One region of the Kitasatospora sp. NPDC059827 genome, then DNA from elsewhere that is predicted to be linked to it. Evidence: riboswitches for the same ligand, from Rfam matches in the RefSeq annotation. Region 1 holds a riboswitch; each other region holds the start of a gene.
What was found. A riboswitch is a leader RNA that binds a small molecule or an ion and turns the genes downstream of it on or off. The one in region 1 is predicted to bind cobalamin.
Positions count from the first base shown of each region.

Region 2: linked by a shared signal. The riboswitch ahead of ACFV8H_RS11370 (prenyltransferase/squalene oxidase repeat-containing protein) and the one ahead of ACFV8H_RS09065 (ABC transporter substrate-binding protein) in region 1 are both predicted to bind cobalamin.
Region 3: linked by a shared signal. The riboswitch ahead of ACFV8H_RS04470 (CoA-acylating methylmalonate-semialdehyde dehydrogenase) and the one ahead of ACFV8H_RS09065 (ABC transporter substrate-binding protein) in region 1 are both predicted to bind cobalamin.
Region 4: linked by a shared signal. The riboswitch ahead of ACFV8H_RS25010 (ribonucleoside-diphosphate reductase subunit alpha) and the one ahead of ACFV8H_RS09065 (ABC transporter substrate-binding protein) in region 1 are both predicted to bind cobalamin.

Region 1 covers NZ_JBHWIV010000010.1:80,205-84,121, forward strand. The annotation lists gene ACFV8H_RS09055 (ABC transporter ATP-binding protein) at 1-142, opposite strand, end outside; gene ACFV8H_RS09060 (FecCD family ABC transporter permease) at 139-1,218, opposite strand; gene ACFV8H_RS09065 (ABC transporter substrate-binding protein) at 1,215-2,084, opposite strand; cobalamin riboswitch at 2,308-2,514, opposite strand; gene ACFV8H_RS09070 (hypothetical protein) at 2,620-3,561, opposite strand.
Region 2 covers NZ_JBHWIV010000013.1:96,217-100,133, forward strand. The annotation lists gene ACFV8H_RS11360 (peptidase) at 1-902, shown strand, start outside; gene ACFV8H_RS11365 (flagellar hook-length control protein FliK) at 932-1,429, shown strand; cobalamin riboswitch at 1,590-1,734, shown strand; gene ACFV8H_RS11370 (prenyltransferase/squalene oxidase repeat-containing protein) at 1,897-3,453, shown strand; gene ACFV8H_RS11375 (hypothetical protein) at 3,450-3,917, shown strand, end outside.
Region 3 covers NZ_JBHWIV010000004.1:197,916-201,832, reverse strand. The annotation lists gene ACFV8H_RS04475 (acyl-CoA dehydrogenase family protein) at 1-1,116, opposite strand, end outside; gene ACFV8H_RS04470 (CoA-acylating methylmalonate-semialdehyde dehydrogenase) at 1,122-2,621, opposite strand; cobalamin riboswitch at 2,818-3,009, opposite strand; gene ACFV8H_RS04465 (hypothetical protein) at 3,251-3,472, opposite strand; gene ACFV8H_RS04460 (short-chain fatty acyl-CoA regulator family protein) at 3,619-3,917, opposite strand, start outside.
Region 4 covers NZ_JBHWIV010000043.1:19,588-23,504, forward strand. The annotation lists gene ACFV8H_RS25010 (ribonucleoside-diphosphate reductase subunit alpha) at 1-1,812, opposite strand, end outside; cobalamin riboswitch at 2,006-2,138, opposite strand; gene ACFV8H_RS25015 (Fis family transcriptional regulator) at 2,479-3,597, shown strand; gene ACFV8H_RS25020 (glycoside hydrolase family 26 protein) at 3,737-3,917, shown strand, end outside.

The DNA of each region.
Region 1 (3,917 bases):
TCTTCCCGGCGCCGTTGGGTCCGAGCAGGCCGGTGACCCGGCCGGGGGCGAACGCGAGCGAGACCGCGTCGAGCAGGGTCGCGCCGCCGACCCGCACGCCGAGTCCCTCCGCGCGCAGCTCGGCGGCGGGTGGCGCGGTCACAGCGTGCCCCCGTCGGCCCGCCCCTGGCGCCACAGCAGCCAGGCGAAGAAGGGCGCTCCGAGCCCGGCCGTGACGACGCCGACCGGGATCTCCCGGTCGGGGAGGACCGAGCGGGCCAGGACGTCGCTGCCCACCAGGAGGGACGCGCCCACCAGTGCCGATACGGGCAGCAGGAGGGCGTGGCGCGGGCCGCAGGCGAGGCGGACCACGTGCGGGACGACCAGGCCGAGGAACCCGATGACCCCGGTGTTGGCGACCAGGCACGCCGTCACCAGCGCGGCGGTGGCGATGAGGACCCACCGGGTGCGTTCGACGTGGACGCCGAGGGAGCGGGCGGCGGTCTCGCCGAAGGCGAAGGCGTCCAGGTCGCGGGCCGAGGAGGCCAGCACCGTGACGCCGATCAGGGCGACCGCGGTCAGGAAGACGGCGGTGGGCCACCGCACGCCGGCGACCGAGCCCAGCGTCCACTCCATGACACCGCGCGCCGCGTCGCGGTCCCCGAGGACCAGCACGACGAACGAGGTGTACGCCCCGCACAGTTGGCCCACCGCGATGCCGGCGAGCACCGTCCGGGCGGTCGGCAGCGACCGGGTGCGCGCGCCGGCCAGCACCAGGACGACGACGGCGGCGAGCAGGGCGCCGGCGAAGGCCGCCGTCGCCACCGCGCCGGTGCCCACGGCGCCGGTCACGCCGACGCCGAGGACGATCACGGTCACCGCGCCGGCGGCGGCTCCGTCCGAGATCCCGAGCAGGAAGGGATCGGCCAGGTCGTTGCCGGTCAGGGTCTGCAACACCGCGCCGCAGACCGCGAGTCCGGCGCCGGTGGCGGCCGCTCCCAGGACCCGGGGCAGCCGCAGCTGCCAGACGATCCGGTCGTCCAGCAGGGTGACCTGCGGGTCGGCGAGTCCGAGCCGGCGCGTCACGACCTCGACCACCGTCCGGACCGGCTCGTGGTGCGAGCCGACGGCCAGGCCGAGGAGCACGGTGGTCAGCAGCAGGGCCGCACCGACGGCCAGGGCCGCCGTCGCGCGGCCCGGGCCGGCGGGCCGCGCGACGGGGTGGGGTGCCGCGGTCATGAAGCCGGGCGCAGCCCGCTCAGCCTCGCGGAGACCCGGGCGGCGCCGTCGGCGAGCCGCACGCCGGGAGTCGACTCCGAGAACGGCACCACCACGAAGGCCTTGCGCCGCACGGCGCCGAGCTTGCTCAGCACCGGGTCGTGCTCCAGGTAGTCGATCTTGGACTGGGCGGTGTCCCAGCCGGCGTCCGCGAGCACGATCGCGTCCGGGTCGGCCGCGACGACCTTCTCCCAGCTCACGTTCTGCCAGCCGCCGGGAAGGTCCGCGAAGACGTTGCGGGCGCCCACGGCGTCGAGCACCAGCTGGGGGCCGCCGTGGCCGGCGCCGACGGACGGCGACTTGGTGTCCGAGTCGTACCACAGGACCTTCAGGTCCTTGCCCGCGGCCGTCGCCGTGAACCCGGCGAGCTGCTGCTCCTGCTGGCGCTGGATCGCGGTGGCCCGCTCCGGTACACCGAAGACCTTCGCGACGTCGTTCACTTCGCCCCACGCGGCCTGCCACGTCGTCGGCGGCACCTGGTTCTTGTCCGAGCAGCCGAACGGGGACAGGTACGACGCTACGCCCTGGCCGCGCAGTTCCTCCCGGGTGCCCGCGACCTTGTCGGTGAACGCGCTGGCGTAGGAGGCGTACAGGAAGTCGGGGCGGGCGGTGAGGAGCTTCTCCTTCGTCGGGTACTTCGCGGAGAGCACCGGGACGGAGTCGTAGGCCGTCTTCCACTTCTCCGGGACGGTGTCGTCGAGGTAGGCGGTACCGGCCATGCGGGACTGCAGGCCGAGGGCCAGAGCCACCTCGGTGGCCCCCTCGTTGAGCGTCACCAGCCGCTCGGGCGGCGTGCCGACCGTCACGGTGGCCCCGCAGTTGTCCACGCTGACCGGCGCGGCACCTGCGGACGTCCCGCCGGACGGGGCGGGCGCGGGGGCGCCCGTGCAGGCGCCGAGCGTGCCGAGGAACAGGACGGCGGCGACCGCCCGGCCGACACGTATCGGACCTGTGGGACGTACGGGATGTACGGGATGTACGGGATGTGCGGAACAAATGGATCGGAACGGACGCGGCTGACCGCTGGGCACGTGTTCTCCAAAACCCTCGTGGAACATGTCGTGCCGTGGCCGGTCTCCTGGCTTCCGCATCGACGTGCCGCGGCCGACCTTCCCGGACGGCTCCTTCGAGCCCGCCCAGTGGCCCTGACCGCTGGGCGAGCCGGTCAGCGAGGGCCGCGGAACTCCGCGGCAACAGTGGCGAGGGCCGCACCGGACTCAGACCGGTTTCCCGAACACCACGGCGATCGCACGGTATCAGGCGTGGTCAGGGCGGCGGAGTCCGGCTCAGGGTGACGGCCCGACAGCGACGGCCCGCCGCGCGGGGGGCGCGGCGGGCCGGGTTCCTCGGAGCGGGCGGTCGTCAGCCGTGCGTCACGCACTTGTTGGCGCTGTTGGACCACAGGCCCTGGAGGTCGAAGGTGCCGGTGCTCAGGGTGACGTAGGCGTCGAGGTTCTCGCACTCGTCGCCGATCTCACCGCCGCCGCCGTTCCAGCCGATGCTGGGCCAGAAGTCGGTGACCGTCTCCGCGTACTCGTGGGTCTCGGTGGACTCGATGCCGGAGAGCAGCCGGCCGTCGGTGAAGGTGGTGCAGGCGCCCGCCCCGTTGTCCGGGATGTACGGCAGGTTGGTGTACGCCAGGGTGCCGTAGGAGCTGCTGGTCTTGTCGTGCCAGGCGCAGAAGCCGGAGTTGGGGAAGCCGTCCGGGTGGGCGCCGGTGGGGGAGACCACCACGTACTGGGCGTTGAGGTTGGGCGCCTGGGTGGTGTTGCCGAAGTGGGCGGCGGCCTTGCCCGCCTCGGCGGCGATCTGGGCGGCGGTGGCGTTGGCCGGGGTGGCGGCGGCGTTGTCGAACCAGACGCCGGCCAGCGGGGAGGACGCCGGGTGCTGGACATGGGTGCCCTTGGTGCCGCAGGTGGTGGTGCCCCTGGCGACGCCCTCGCAGTACTGGCTGAGGATGGTGCCCCAGGTGTCCTGGCTGCCGTAGAGGCCCTTGAACATGTTCTGCATGTCGGGGGCGACCCCGGCCGGGTCGGAGGACCACTGCGAGCCCCAGAACACCAGGTACACCTTGGGGGTGGGGGAGACCACGCCCTGGGTCGCGGCGGAGCGGACCGACAGGGTGTTGCCGGAGGTCGCGGTCGGGCTCTTGGCGGTGGTGCCGGGGTGGAGCGGCTTGGCCCCGAAGTGGGCGGCGGCCGGGGCGGGTTGGGCCTCGGCGCCGGCGGCCAGGGCGGTGGTGCCGAAGGCGGCCAGGGCCAGCGCCGTGAGGGTGTGGGCGGCGGCCTTGAGGGGGGTGCGCATGCGTCTGCTCCCGGGTGTGAGGGTGTGGGAGGTTCGTCCGTACGGGTCTGCGGGCCGGCCGGCCCGCGGGTCGAGCCCGGACACCACATCAACTCGGCCGTCGGTCCGTCCAGATGGTGGACGCGGGGCGGGGAACCCTTTGCCGTGCTCATACCAAGGCCTTGTCGCGGCAGTGGCGGCAGGGGCGGGGCGGGAGTGGGGCCGGCGGCGGAGGCGGGGGCGGTGCGACCGTAGGTCGGTACACGTCGAAGTTCCCGGACCGGATTACGGTCGGGAACTTCGGCCATTCCCCCGGGATTCACCGGGAGTTCCGCTATTCCAACGTACCGACGGCCTTCGGTGGTTCAATTCCCGGT
Region 2 (3,917 bases), on a different contig from region 1:
GGACCGCCTACCCCGACCAGGGCCTGACCATCGACGCCGTGCTGGCCTTCGCGGCCTCGCGCAGCTCCGACGACGCCGCCGCGAAGGCCACCGCCTGGCTGGCGAAGCCCGAGATCATCAGCGGCTACCTCGGCGACGGCACCACCGAGGCCTATGCGGGCGCGACCGCCAAGCTGCTGCTCGCCGTCGAGGTCCGAGGCGGGGACCCGACGGCCTTCGGCGGCGTCGACCTGCCGACCAGGCTGCGCTCGCTGCAGACCGCCGGAGGCCGCTTCTCCGACCGCTCCCAGTGGGGCGACTACAGCAACGCCTTCGGCCAGTCCCTCGCCCTGATCGCCCTGCACCGCACGCCCGGTGACGCCCCGGCGGCGGCGGTCGACTTCCTGGCGAACAGCCAGTGCGCGGACGGCGGCTTCCCGGTCTCCTTCGGCCAGGCCGCCTGCACCAGCGACCCCGACGCCACCGCGCTCGCCGTCCAGGCCCTCGCCGCCACCGGTCGCGCCGCCAAGGCGAACACGGGACTCGGCTGGCTCACCGCCCACCAGAACGGCGACGGCGGGTTCGCGGCCGCGGGGGCGACCGCCTCCAACGCCAACACCACCGGCCTGGCCACCCAGGCGCTGTTCTCCGGCGGGCGCCTGGCCGCCGGGTTCAAGGGCTGGAGCCGGCTGGTCAAGTTCCAGCAGGACTGCTCCGCCGACCCGGCGGTCCGCGGTGCCGTCGCCTACGACGCGAGCGGTTTCAACGCGGGCAACGGCGCCCGGGCCACGGCACAGGCCGTCCTCGGCCTCGCGGGCACTCCGCTGGCCACGCTCTCCGCCGCCGGTGCACGCCCCGGCGCCCCGACCCTCGCCTGCCCGGCCACGGTTACGGACACGACCACGGCCACGGCCACGCGCTGAACGAGCCCGACTCCAGGAGGATTTCACCGATGACCGACACCTTCACCGCGGTCCGCCGGGCCCGCCCGGTCCGCCCGGTCCGCCGTACGCTCGGGTCGATCGCCGCCGCGGCGGCCCTCACGGCCGGCCTGCTCGGCGTCTCCGCCGTCCAGGCCCCGCAGGCGCGGGCGGACGCCTGCACCGGCACCACCGGGGTCACCGTCGTGGTCGACTTCACCGCCGTCGGCGGCGGCGTCCAGACCGGCTGTGCGCCCGGCGACCCGGCCAACGGCCTGGCCGCGCTGACCGGGGCCGGGTTCTCGTACTCCTTCCACCCGCGCTTCCCGGGCTTCGTCTGCACCATCAACGCCCTGCCGACGACCTGCACCAACCCGACCGGCAGCGCCTACTGGTCGTACTGGCACGCCCAGCACGGCGGCCCCTGGTCGTACAGCAACCTGGGCGCGGGCAGCTACAACCCGGCACCCGGCGACGTCGAGGGCTGGTCCTTCGGCGCCGGCGCCCAGCCGGGCATCACCGCGCCCTGAACCGCGCCCTGAATCGCGCCCTGAACCGCGGACGCCGACCGGTGCCCCGGCCCCTCTCCTGCGAGGGGCCGGGGCACCGGTGACCCCCCACCGCTGCGCGCGTCAGCCCCGGTCCCGCACCGGGTTCTCCCGCTCGGCCACCGTTGACGCCTCATTGACTCTCCTTCGGCCAGCGTGGTCTGATGAACCGATTTTTTGCCCTCGGCATTCAGGGGAAGCCGGTCCAACTCCGGCGCTGACCCGCAACCGTGGACCCACCTGAGGGTGGGTGAGCCGGAATGCCTGGACCGGGGGTGTGTTCACACAGCACTTGCGTCGTCGCGGACTACGACGTGGTCTCGACGGCCCGGTGTTCCCCGTGGGCGGCCGTCGGCTGCGCCGTTTCTCCCGTGTCGACCGACCAGGGAGTCGTCGTGAGGGTCAGCAGCAGTCGTACACGTCACAGAAACCGGGACCTCGCCTCGCTGGTGGTCGCCGGTGCCGTCGCGGTCGCCGCCTGCGGCACGGTCCTGCTGGGACACCCCGAGAGCGCGGCAGCCCGGCCGACGATCCCGGCCCTGACCGGTACCGACCTCACCACCGCCCGGCACGACGCGGACGGCCCCACCGCCACACCGACCCCGTCCGCGGGGAGGAAGCCGGACGCCGCCAAGGGGAGTGGCTACCTCACCGACCCGTCCCGCCTGACCGACGGTCACTACTACGAGGGGTTCCCGGCCTTCGCCGACTTCGGCCTGACCATCGACGGGGCCTACGCCCTCGCCGCGACCGGCACGGACGACGCCGCGCTGCGCAGGATCGTCGACTTCCTGGACCAGCAGGGCAAGGACGCGAGCGCGCGCACCGTCAACGACTGGACCGCCATCGGCACCGAGTACGCCGGCGGCGGGTCCATCGGCAAGGAGGCGCTGCTCGCCGAGGCGGTCGGCCGCAACCCGCGGAACTTCGGCGGCCACGACCTGATCGCCGCCCTCGCCGCGATGGTGTGCACCAAGGCCGACGCGAGCACGGGCTGCGACGCCCCGGGCAACTACACCTACGCCACCTCGGTCTTCTCCCAGGCGCTCGCCGTCATGGCCCAGCTCCGGGCCGGAGAGCCGACCGGTGCCGCTCCCGCGATCGGCTACCTGAGGAGCCTCCAGCACCCGGACGGGTCCTGGCCGAGCCTGATCCCGGCCGCCGGTGACTCGGATGTGGACAGCACGGCCATGGCCGTCATGGCCCTCGCCCTCGTCCCCGGGGACGAGGCCGCCCAGGCGGTCGACAAGGGCCTCGGCTGGCTCGCCGCACGGCAGTTGCCCGACGGCGGCTTCCCCGGCGCGGCCGGCGACTCCACCAACTCGGCCGCGCTGGCCGTCCAGGGCATGACGCTGCGCAAGGCCGCCTACGGGGGACAGATCGCCAAGGCGCTCGACTTCCTCGCTGGGCAGCAGAACGGTGACGGCGGGTTCAACGTCGCCTCCGCCGGGCAGCGGGGGTCGGACGTCCGGGCGTCCACGCAGGTGCTCGGCGGTGCCACCGGCATCTCCTTCGGCACGCTGTCCCGCGACCTCGGCGGCTCGCCGACGCCGACCGGGACGCCGTCCACCACTCCGACCGGCACGCCCACCCCGACGAGTACGGCCACCCCGACGAGTACGGCCACCCCGACGAGTACGGCCACCCCGACGGGTACTCCCTCCACCACTCCGACCGGTACGCCCACCCCGACCGGCACCTCCACGCCGACCGGCACCTCCACCCCGACGACCACGTCCGCCGGGACCCCGACGGGCTCGCCCACCACGACCGGGCCCGACCCGACCACCGGCCCGCCGTCGTCCGGTGGCATCGACGCCCCGTCGTCCGGCGGTGCCGATGCGGTCGGAGGCGTACCGGTGCGGACCGGTTCGGACCACCTCGCGAGCACCGGATCCCAGGCACTGGCGCTGACGGCGGGTGCCGGTGCGCTGACCGCGCTCGGTGCCGCTGCCGTCATCGTCGCCCGTCGCCGCAGCGCGGCCACTCCGGGGCGTCACCGGTGAGCCGGGGACTCGGGGAGCGGCTCGCCCGGCTGTCCGGGGCGGCGGCACTGACCTCCGCGCTGGCATTCGGCGGCCTCGCCGTGGGCGTGGTCCCGGCTGCTGCTGCGCCGTTGCCGATGGAGCAGTGCACCCCGACCTCCGGGGTCGTCCTCGCCGTGGACCTGAGCAAGTGGGGCGGCCCGCTGCTGCGCTCCTGCGGCTCCACGCCCACCACCGGCTACACCCTGCTGAACCAAGGGGGTTGGAAGACCACCGGCACCGGCCACGACGGCCCGGCCTTCATCTGCCGGATCGGCTACAGCGGTTACCAGGGCGGCAAGCAGTTCCCGACCCCGGACCAGGAGAAGTGCGTCCTGACACCTCCGGCCACCGCGTACTGGTCGTACTGGCACGCCGATCCGGGCCAGAACGAATGGTCCTACAGCCAGCTCGGGGCGATGCTCTACCAGCCGAAGCCCGGCAGC
Region 3 (3,917 bases), on a different contig from region 1:
GATGACGCGCATGATCTCGTTGGTCCCTTCCAGGATCTGGTGCACCCGCAGGTCGCGGACGATCTTCTCGATGCCGTACTCGGCCAGGTAGCCGTAGCCGCCGTGGAGTTGGAGCGCCTGGTTGGCCACCTCGAAGCCGGTGTCGGTGGCGTGCCGCTTGGCCATCGCGCACAGCTGCGGTGCCCGCCGGTCGCCCCGGTCCAGAGCCGCGGCGGCCCGCCAGAGCAGCGCCCGGGCGGCCTCCAACTCGGTGGCCATGTCGGCGAGCCGGAACTGCAGCGCCTGGGTGTGCAGCAGCCGGGCGCCGAAGGCCTCCCGGTCGGCGAGGTGGACGGTGGTGCGTTCCAGGGCGCTCTGGGCACCGCCGAGCGAGCAGGCGGCGATGCCGAGCCGGCCGCCGTTCAGGCCGGCCATGGCGATCCGGAAGCCCTCGCCCTCGCCGCCGAGCAGGCGGTCGGCGGGCAGCCGGACGCCGTCCAGGACGACCTGGCGGGTGGGCTGGGCGTTCCAGCCCATCTTCCGCTCGTCGGGGCCGAAGGAGAGCCCGGGGTCGTCCCGCTCCACCACGAAGGCGGACACCCCGGCGGCGCCCGGGCCGCCGGTGCGCGCCATCACCACGTACACCCGGGCCGCGCCCGCGCCGGAGATGAACTGCTTGACGCCGTCCAGCACCCAGTGGTCGCCGTCGCGCACCGCCCGGGTGGCGAGCGCGGCGGCGTCGGAGCCGGCGCCGGGTTCGGTGAGGCAGTAGCTGCCCAGGTCCTCGGCGGTGCAGAGCGCGGGCAGCCAGCGGTGGCGCTGGTCCTCGCTGCCGTAGCGGTCGACCATCCAGCCGACCATGTTGTGGATGGACAGGTAGGCGGCAACGGACGGGCAGCCGCCCGCCAGTGCCTCGAAGGCCACCACGCCGTCGAGCCGGGAGAGTTGGGAGCCGCCGACGTCCTCCCGGACGTAGACCCCGGCGAGGCCGAGGTCGGCGGCCTTGCGCAGCACGTCCACCGGGAAGTGCTTGGTCCGGTCCCACTCGACCGCGTGCGGGGCCAGGCACTCGGCGGCGAAGGCTCCGACGGCCTCGGCGATCGCGACCTGATCCTCCGTCAGTTCACTGGTGTGCACGGCGTTCACCCCATCGTCGGCATGGTGAAGCTCGCGCCCTCCTTGACCCCGGAGGGCCAGCGCGAGGTGACGGTGCGGGTGCGGGTGTAGAAGCGGATCGAGTCCGGACCGTGCTGGTTGAGGTCGCCGAAGGCGGAGCGCTTCCAGCCGCCGAAGGTGTGGTAGGCGATCGGCACCGGGATCGGCACGTTGACACCGACCATGCCGGTGTTCACCCGGCGGGCGAAGTCCCGGGCGGTGTCGCCGTCCCGGGTGTAGATGGCCACGCCGTTGCCGAACTCGTGCTCGCTGGGCAGCCGCAGCGCCTCCTCGTAGTCGGCGGCGCGGACCACGGTGAGCACCGGGCCGAAGATCTCCTCCCGGTGGACGCGCATCTCCGGGGTCACCCGGTCGAACAGCGAGGCGCCGAGGAAGTAACCGCCCTCGTGGCCCTCCAGCCGGAAGTCCCGCCCGTCGACGACGAGTTCGGCGCCCTCCCGGACCCCGAGGTCGAGGTACCCGCGGACCCGCTCCAGCGCGTCGGCGCCGACCAGCGGGCCGAAGTCAGCCGCCGGATCGTCCGAGCGGCCGACCTTGAGCGCGGCGATCCGCTCGACCAGCTTGGCCACCAGCGCGTCCGCGGTCTCCTCCCCCACCGGGACGGCCACCGAGATCGCCATGCAGCGCTCCCCCGCCGAGCCGTAGCCGGCGCCGATCAGCGCGTCGGCGGCCTGGTCGAGGTCCGCGTCCGGCATCACGATCATGTGGTTCTTCGCGCCACCGAAGCACTGCGCCCGCTTCCCGTGGGCGGCCGCCGTCGCATAGACGTACTGGGCGATCGGAGTGGAGCCGACGAAGCCGACGGCCTGCACCCGCTCGTCCTCCAGCAGGGTGTCCACCGCCTCCTTGCCACCGTTGACCACGTTGAGCACGCCCGGCGGCAGCCCGGCCTCCAGAAACAGCTCGGCCAGCCGCAGCGGCACCGACGGGTCCCGCTCGGAGGGCTTGAGAACGAAGGAGTTGCCGCAGGCCAGCGCGGGCGCGGCCTTCCACAGCGGGATCATCGCCGGGAAGTTGAACGGCGTGATACCGGCGACCACGCCGAGCGGCTGGCGCATCGAGTAGACGTCGATGCCGGTGCCGGCGTTGTCGGTGAACTCGCCCTTCAACAGGTGCGGGATCCCGGCGGCGAACTCCACCACCTCCAGGCCGCGTTGGAGGTCACCGTGGGCGTCGGCCACGGTCTTGCCGTGCTCGGCGGAGAGCAGCCGGGCCAGTTCCTCCTTCTCCTGCTCGACCAGTTGCAGGAAGCGCAGCAGCACCCGCGCCCGCCGCTGCGGGTTCCAGGCCGCCCACGCGGGCTGGGCCTGGGCGGCGTCGGCGATCACCGCCTCGACCTCGGCCCAGTCGGCCAGCGGCACCCGGGCCTGCACCCGGCCGGTGTTGGGGTCGAAGACGTCGCCGTAGCGGCCGGACGTCCCGGCGACGCGCTTGCCGCCGATGAAGTGGGTCAGTTCGCGGACCATCGGTTCCTTCTCTCGTCACGGGTGGGGAGAGGAGGAATGGAGAGAGCACGCCGCGGCATCGGACGTACGGTCGTACGCCCTTGCGGCAGGCGTTAAGTGACGAACCGTCAGGGGCGATGGGCCCCGACGGTCGGCAGCACGGCAGCGGAGCGGGAACAGCGGCCCGGAGTCATGCGTGTCGTCTCCATCCTCGTGGAAAACACGGATCATCCGCGGCCGGTATCCTGACTCCCGGATCCACGCCCGCCCCCTGGCCTTCCCGGCTGGCTGCCAGTGGCCGTCATCTGCGAGGACGAACTCCCCGGTCACAGTGGCGGGACCGTGCCGGACTCACACCGGCTTCCCTGACACCGCGGACCTGCCGTCGACCATATAGTTGGACGTCCTAGTAAGTCCAGACCCACCGCCGCGCGGCGCGGGCCCGAACGGTCACAGGGCCGCGACGGGTCACAGGGCCAGGACGGGCCGGTGGTGGTCGAGCCACAGCGCAAGGTCGGCCACGCGTTCCCGTAGAGCGAGGTGTCCATGCCCCCGACACCGATCGGCGAGTCCCGGGCCGCGACCACGGCCCTTCGCCGGACCGGCGGCGGGTCATCGGACCGCCGCCCCCGGGGGCCGTTCGATCGCGGTCAGCCGGCCGAAGCCGCCGAGAGGTCCAGCAGTCCCTCCTTGGCCTGGCGCACCAGGTCGCGGAACTGGTCCTCGCTCATCCGGATCTGCTGACCGAAGTCGTCGGTGATCCTCACCCGCCGGTCCGCCGGGGCCTCCCGGTCCAGGAACACCTGGGGGCAACCGCAGTTGCAGTTGCCGCAGAACGTCGCGAAGGGCTGTGGCGTCTCGTCGCCGGCCATCCGTCCCACCTCACTTCCGCCCGTGGCACACGGGGCTTCCGGGCAGGCGATGCCCTCCGATCGATACCGCCAAACCCGCTGGCAGGAAAGGTGGTTGTACTCGTCCGACGGCCCTCCGGGGGCTTCCTCGCCCCGTGCGGCACCGCTCAGGAGGACGCCGGGTACGGGACGAAGGTGCTGGTGTGCTCGTCGACGGCCAGCGGGCGGCCGATCGCCGGGGCCGAGCGCTGGGCGCAGGCCGGGCGTTCGCAGACCTTGCAGCCCAGGCCGATCGGGGTGGCGGCGGCCTCGTCGGCCAGGTCCAGGCCCGCGGAGTACACCAGCCGTCCCGCGTGCCGGAGTTCGCAGCCGAGGCCGATCGCGAAGGTCTTGCCGGGTCGGCCCCAGCCACCGGGCGAGCGGGTGACGGCCCGGGCCGTCCACAGGTAGCGGCGCCCGTCCGGCA
Region 4 (3,917 bases), on a different contig from region 1:
GCCGGTCTCGGCGATGCGGGCGCGCAGCGCCGTCCAGCGGTCGGTCCACTCCGGGGCGGCGCTCGGGAAGTGGTCGATGTGCAGTTCGCCGCGGGCGGCGCGGGTCTCGCCGTAGGCCTCGTGGCGGCCGAGCTGCTCGGCCAGGTCGGCGGAGCGCTCGTAGGCGGTGAGCATGATGCGCTCGGCGATCAGCGTGGACAGCCGGGCGGCCTCGGCGGAGTCGAAGTCGATCCGCAGCTTGAAGAAGACGTCCTGGAGGCCCATCACGCCGAGGCCGACCGGCCGCCAGCGGGAGTTGGAGGTGCCGGCCTCGGTGGTCGGGTAGAAGTTGATGTCCACCACGCGGTCGAGGAAGGTCACGGCGGTGCGGACGGTGGCGTCGAGGCGCTCCCAGTCCATGGCGCCGAGCAGGTCCTCGACGGACGCGCCCTCGGCCACGTGCGCGCCGAGGTTGACCGAGCCCAGGTTGCAGACGGCGGTCTCGGAGTCGTCCGTGACCTCCAGGATCTCGGTGCACAGGTTGGAGGAGTGCACCGTGCGGCCGGGCAGCGCGGTCTGGTTGGCGGCGCGGTTGGAGGCGTCCTTGAAGGTCATCCAGCCGTTGCCGGTCTGCGCGAGGGTGCGCATCATGCGGGCGTAGAGGGTCTGCGCCGGGATGGTGCGGACGGCCTTGCCGGCCAGCTCGGCCTTGAGGTAGGCCTCGTCGAAGTCGGCGCCCCACAGGTCGACCAGCTCGGGGACGTCGGCGGGGGAGAACAGCGACCAGTCGGCGTTGGCGTTCACGCGGCGCATGAACTCGTCCGGGATCCAGTGGGCCAGGTTGAGGTTGTGCGTGCGGCGCGCCTCCTCACCGGTGTTGTCGCGGAGCTCCAGGAACTCCTCGATGTCGGCGTGCCAGGTCTCCAGGTAGACGCAGGCCGCGCCCTTGCGGCGGCCGCCCTGGTTGACGGCGGCGACCGAGGAGTCGAGGGTGCGCAGGAACGGGACGATGCCGTTGGACTTGCCGTTGGTGCCGCGGATCAGGCTGCCGCGCGAGCGGATGCGCGAGTAGGACAGGCCGATGCCGCCGGCGTGCTTGGAGAGGCGGGCGATCTGCGCGTAGCGGTTGTAGATCGAGTCCAGGTTGTCCAGCGGCGAGTCCAGCAGGTAGCAGCTGGACATCTGCGGGTGCCGGGTGCCGGAGTTGAAGAGCGTCGGCGAGGAGGTCAGGTACTCCAGGCGGCTCATCAGGCCGTACAGCTCGGACACCTCGCGCACCGACTGCTCGGAGTCGCCGACCGCCAGGCCGCAGGCGACGCGGAGCAGGAAGTGCTGCGGGGTCTCGATCACCTTGCGGGTGATCGGGTGGCGCAGCAGGTAGCGGGACTGGACGGTGCGCAGGCCGAAGTACTCGAAGCGGTCGTCGCCCTTGGCGTCGACGAGCGCGTTCAGGGCGTCGGCGTGCTTGGCGACGAAGGCCGCGGTGGTGTCGCCGATCAGGCCCTCGGCGTGGCCGACGGCGATCGAGGCGGAGAAGGAGGTCGAGCCCTGGCTGTTCGCCTCGTCGACGATCTCCAGGGCGAGCAGGCGGGCGGCCAGCTTCGAGTACTGGGGGTCCTCGGCGATCATCGACGCGGCGGCGTCCACGGCCAGACCGCGCAGCTCGGCGAAGTCCGAGCCGGCGTGGCGGCCGCGCAGCGCGGCGGCGGCGACATGGCCGGGGTCGACCTCGGTGAGGTCGGCGCTGCGGTCGGTGAGCAGCCGCAGGAGAGCACCGCCGGGGTCGGAGACCGTCGGGTCGGTGAAGGCGGTACCGGAGCCCTGGGCGGGCAGGGTGACTGAGGCAGCGGTGGTCAAGGCGCTCTCTCCTGGCGGCGATCGTGCGGCGGTGATCGGGGTCACCCGGGCCGATCTGGGCAGGGGAGCACGGCGCGAACGCAAAAAGCGTCGCGCGAGGTGTCTCCCCGGCCCGCCCGCGAGGCCCGGAGGGGTGGTGCTGGTGCTTGGCGCGGCCTCTGCGGGAGGGCCGTGGCGCACGCTGTTCGGCAGGTACTCGGACTCGCGGTACGGCTGCTGGAGCCGCCCGCACACCGCTGCGGGGCAGTCCCGGATTCCCACCGGGTTCCCCTGCATCGACAGCAGAAGCGAGCATACATGTAGTGGTGTCTCCTCGATGCGACACCACATGTAGTACGGCGTGGTGTGTTGTCGCGATGACGGGTTGTGCCCGGGCCGGTGGCGGTTCGTGGGCGTCCGAGGCCCGGAACCACGCTCCGGACGTGTCGCGGCCGCCCGCCGGACACCCCGGATCCGGGTGCCGGACACCCGGGCCCGGCGCGTCGGGCGTCCTGGTTTCGATACGGAACGGTCACCGGGCCGAGGGACGGTGCGGGTGATGCCCTACGATCTGGGCGCATGAGCGACGGAACTGGTGTACCTGGGCACGGGCCGCAGGGGACGCCTCCCGCCGGGCCGGGGGGCGCACAGAATCAGCAGCCGGTGGGGCCGGGTCCGGTGCCGCCGCCGGGCGGTGGTTTCGGCCCGCCGCCGGCCTCGTACGGACCGGTGGCGCCGGCGGCGCAGCCGTTCTCCCAGCCCGTCCCGCCGGTGCCCCAGCCGGCGCCCCAGCCGGTTCAGCCGCCGGCTGCGCAGCCGCAGTGGCAGCAGGCCCCGCAGCAGCCGGGTCCCCCGCAGCAGCCGGGTCCCCCGCAGCAGGCGGTTCCCGCACAGCAGCCGGTCGCGCCGCAGCGGCCGGTGCCGCCGCAGCGCGTCGAGCCGGACTGGGCGGCGCTGGCGGACCGCAACGAGGCCGACGGCAGGCGCAAGCGCCGGGTGAGGATCATCGGCGGCGCGGTGGCCGTCGTCCTGGTGGGTGGTCTGGCCGCGGGCGGCGTGCTGCTGTTCGGCAAGAAGGACGACCCGGCCAAGCCCGGTGGCGGTGCGGTCGCGTCCGCGTCCGTCTCGGGCAAGCCGACCCCCGGCCCGTCGAACGGCGGCCCGTCGACCCCCGGACCGTCGAACGGCGGTGCGACCGCGGGAGGGCAGCCGGACGACCCGTCGAAGCCGATCTGGGAGGTCGCCACCGACCCGGCGCCGCAGGACGCGGGGGCGCTGTTCTCCGCGCTGCAGGTGACGGTCAACGGCGTGTCCTGGAACCGGACCGTGGTCGCGCTGGACCAGCCCTGCTGGGACGGCAACTCCACCACCGGCGGGCTCGGCAAGGTCCTCGGCGACCAGGGCTGCCAGAAGGTGCTCCGGGCGACGTACGTCTCCGGCGACAGCGCGGTGACCGTCGGCGTCGCGGTCTTCGACCACAGGATCCAGGCCGAGACGGCGATGAAGAACTACGCCGGGCAGCTCAAGGGCCTGCCCGCGCCGGGCGCCCCGGCGTTCTGCGCCAACCCCGGCTGCACCGGCACGCACAGCAGCCTGGGCCGGTACGCCTACTTCACCGTCGAGGGCTCGGCGAAGGGCGGCAACGCCCCTGACGCCGCCGCGACCGCGGCGTCCGCCGGGTTCGCCGAGCACGTGAAGGGCCAGCTGCTCCAGCGGGCCAAGGCGGCGGGCTCGGCCACGCCGGGCTCGCAGGGCACTCCGGCGGCCGCCGCGACCGGCTGACCCGCGGTGACACCCCGGTCCCGGCGGACCCGTTCGCCGGGACCGGGGGAGTGTGGCAGGCTCTCGTCGGAGTCATTCGTACGCGTGTTCCGGTTGCGTCCGCGGGGGTCGGCGCCGGCGAGAAACCGGAGGAGCGGTCGTGGCCCTGCCCAGAGTCCTGCGCGGTAGGCCGGCCGTGCTGGCCGCGGCCGGCATCGTGGTCGCCGCCGGCAGTCTCGTGCTGCTGGACCGCGACGACCGGACCGACGTCGGACCGCCCGTCCGGGTGCCGGTGTCGGTCGGCGCCCCCGGCCGCACCCTGCCGCCGGACGTGGGCCGGG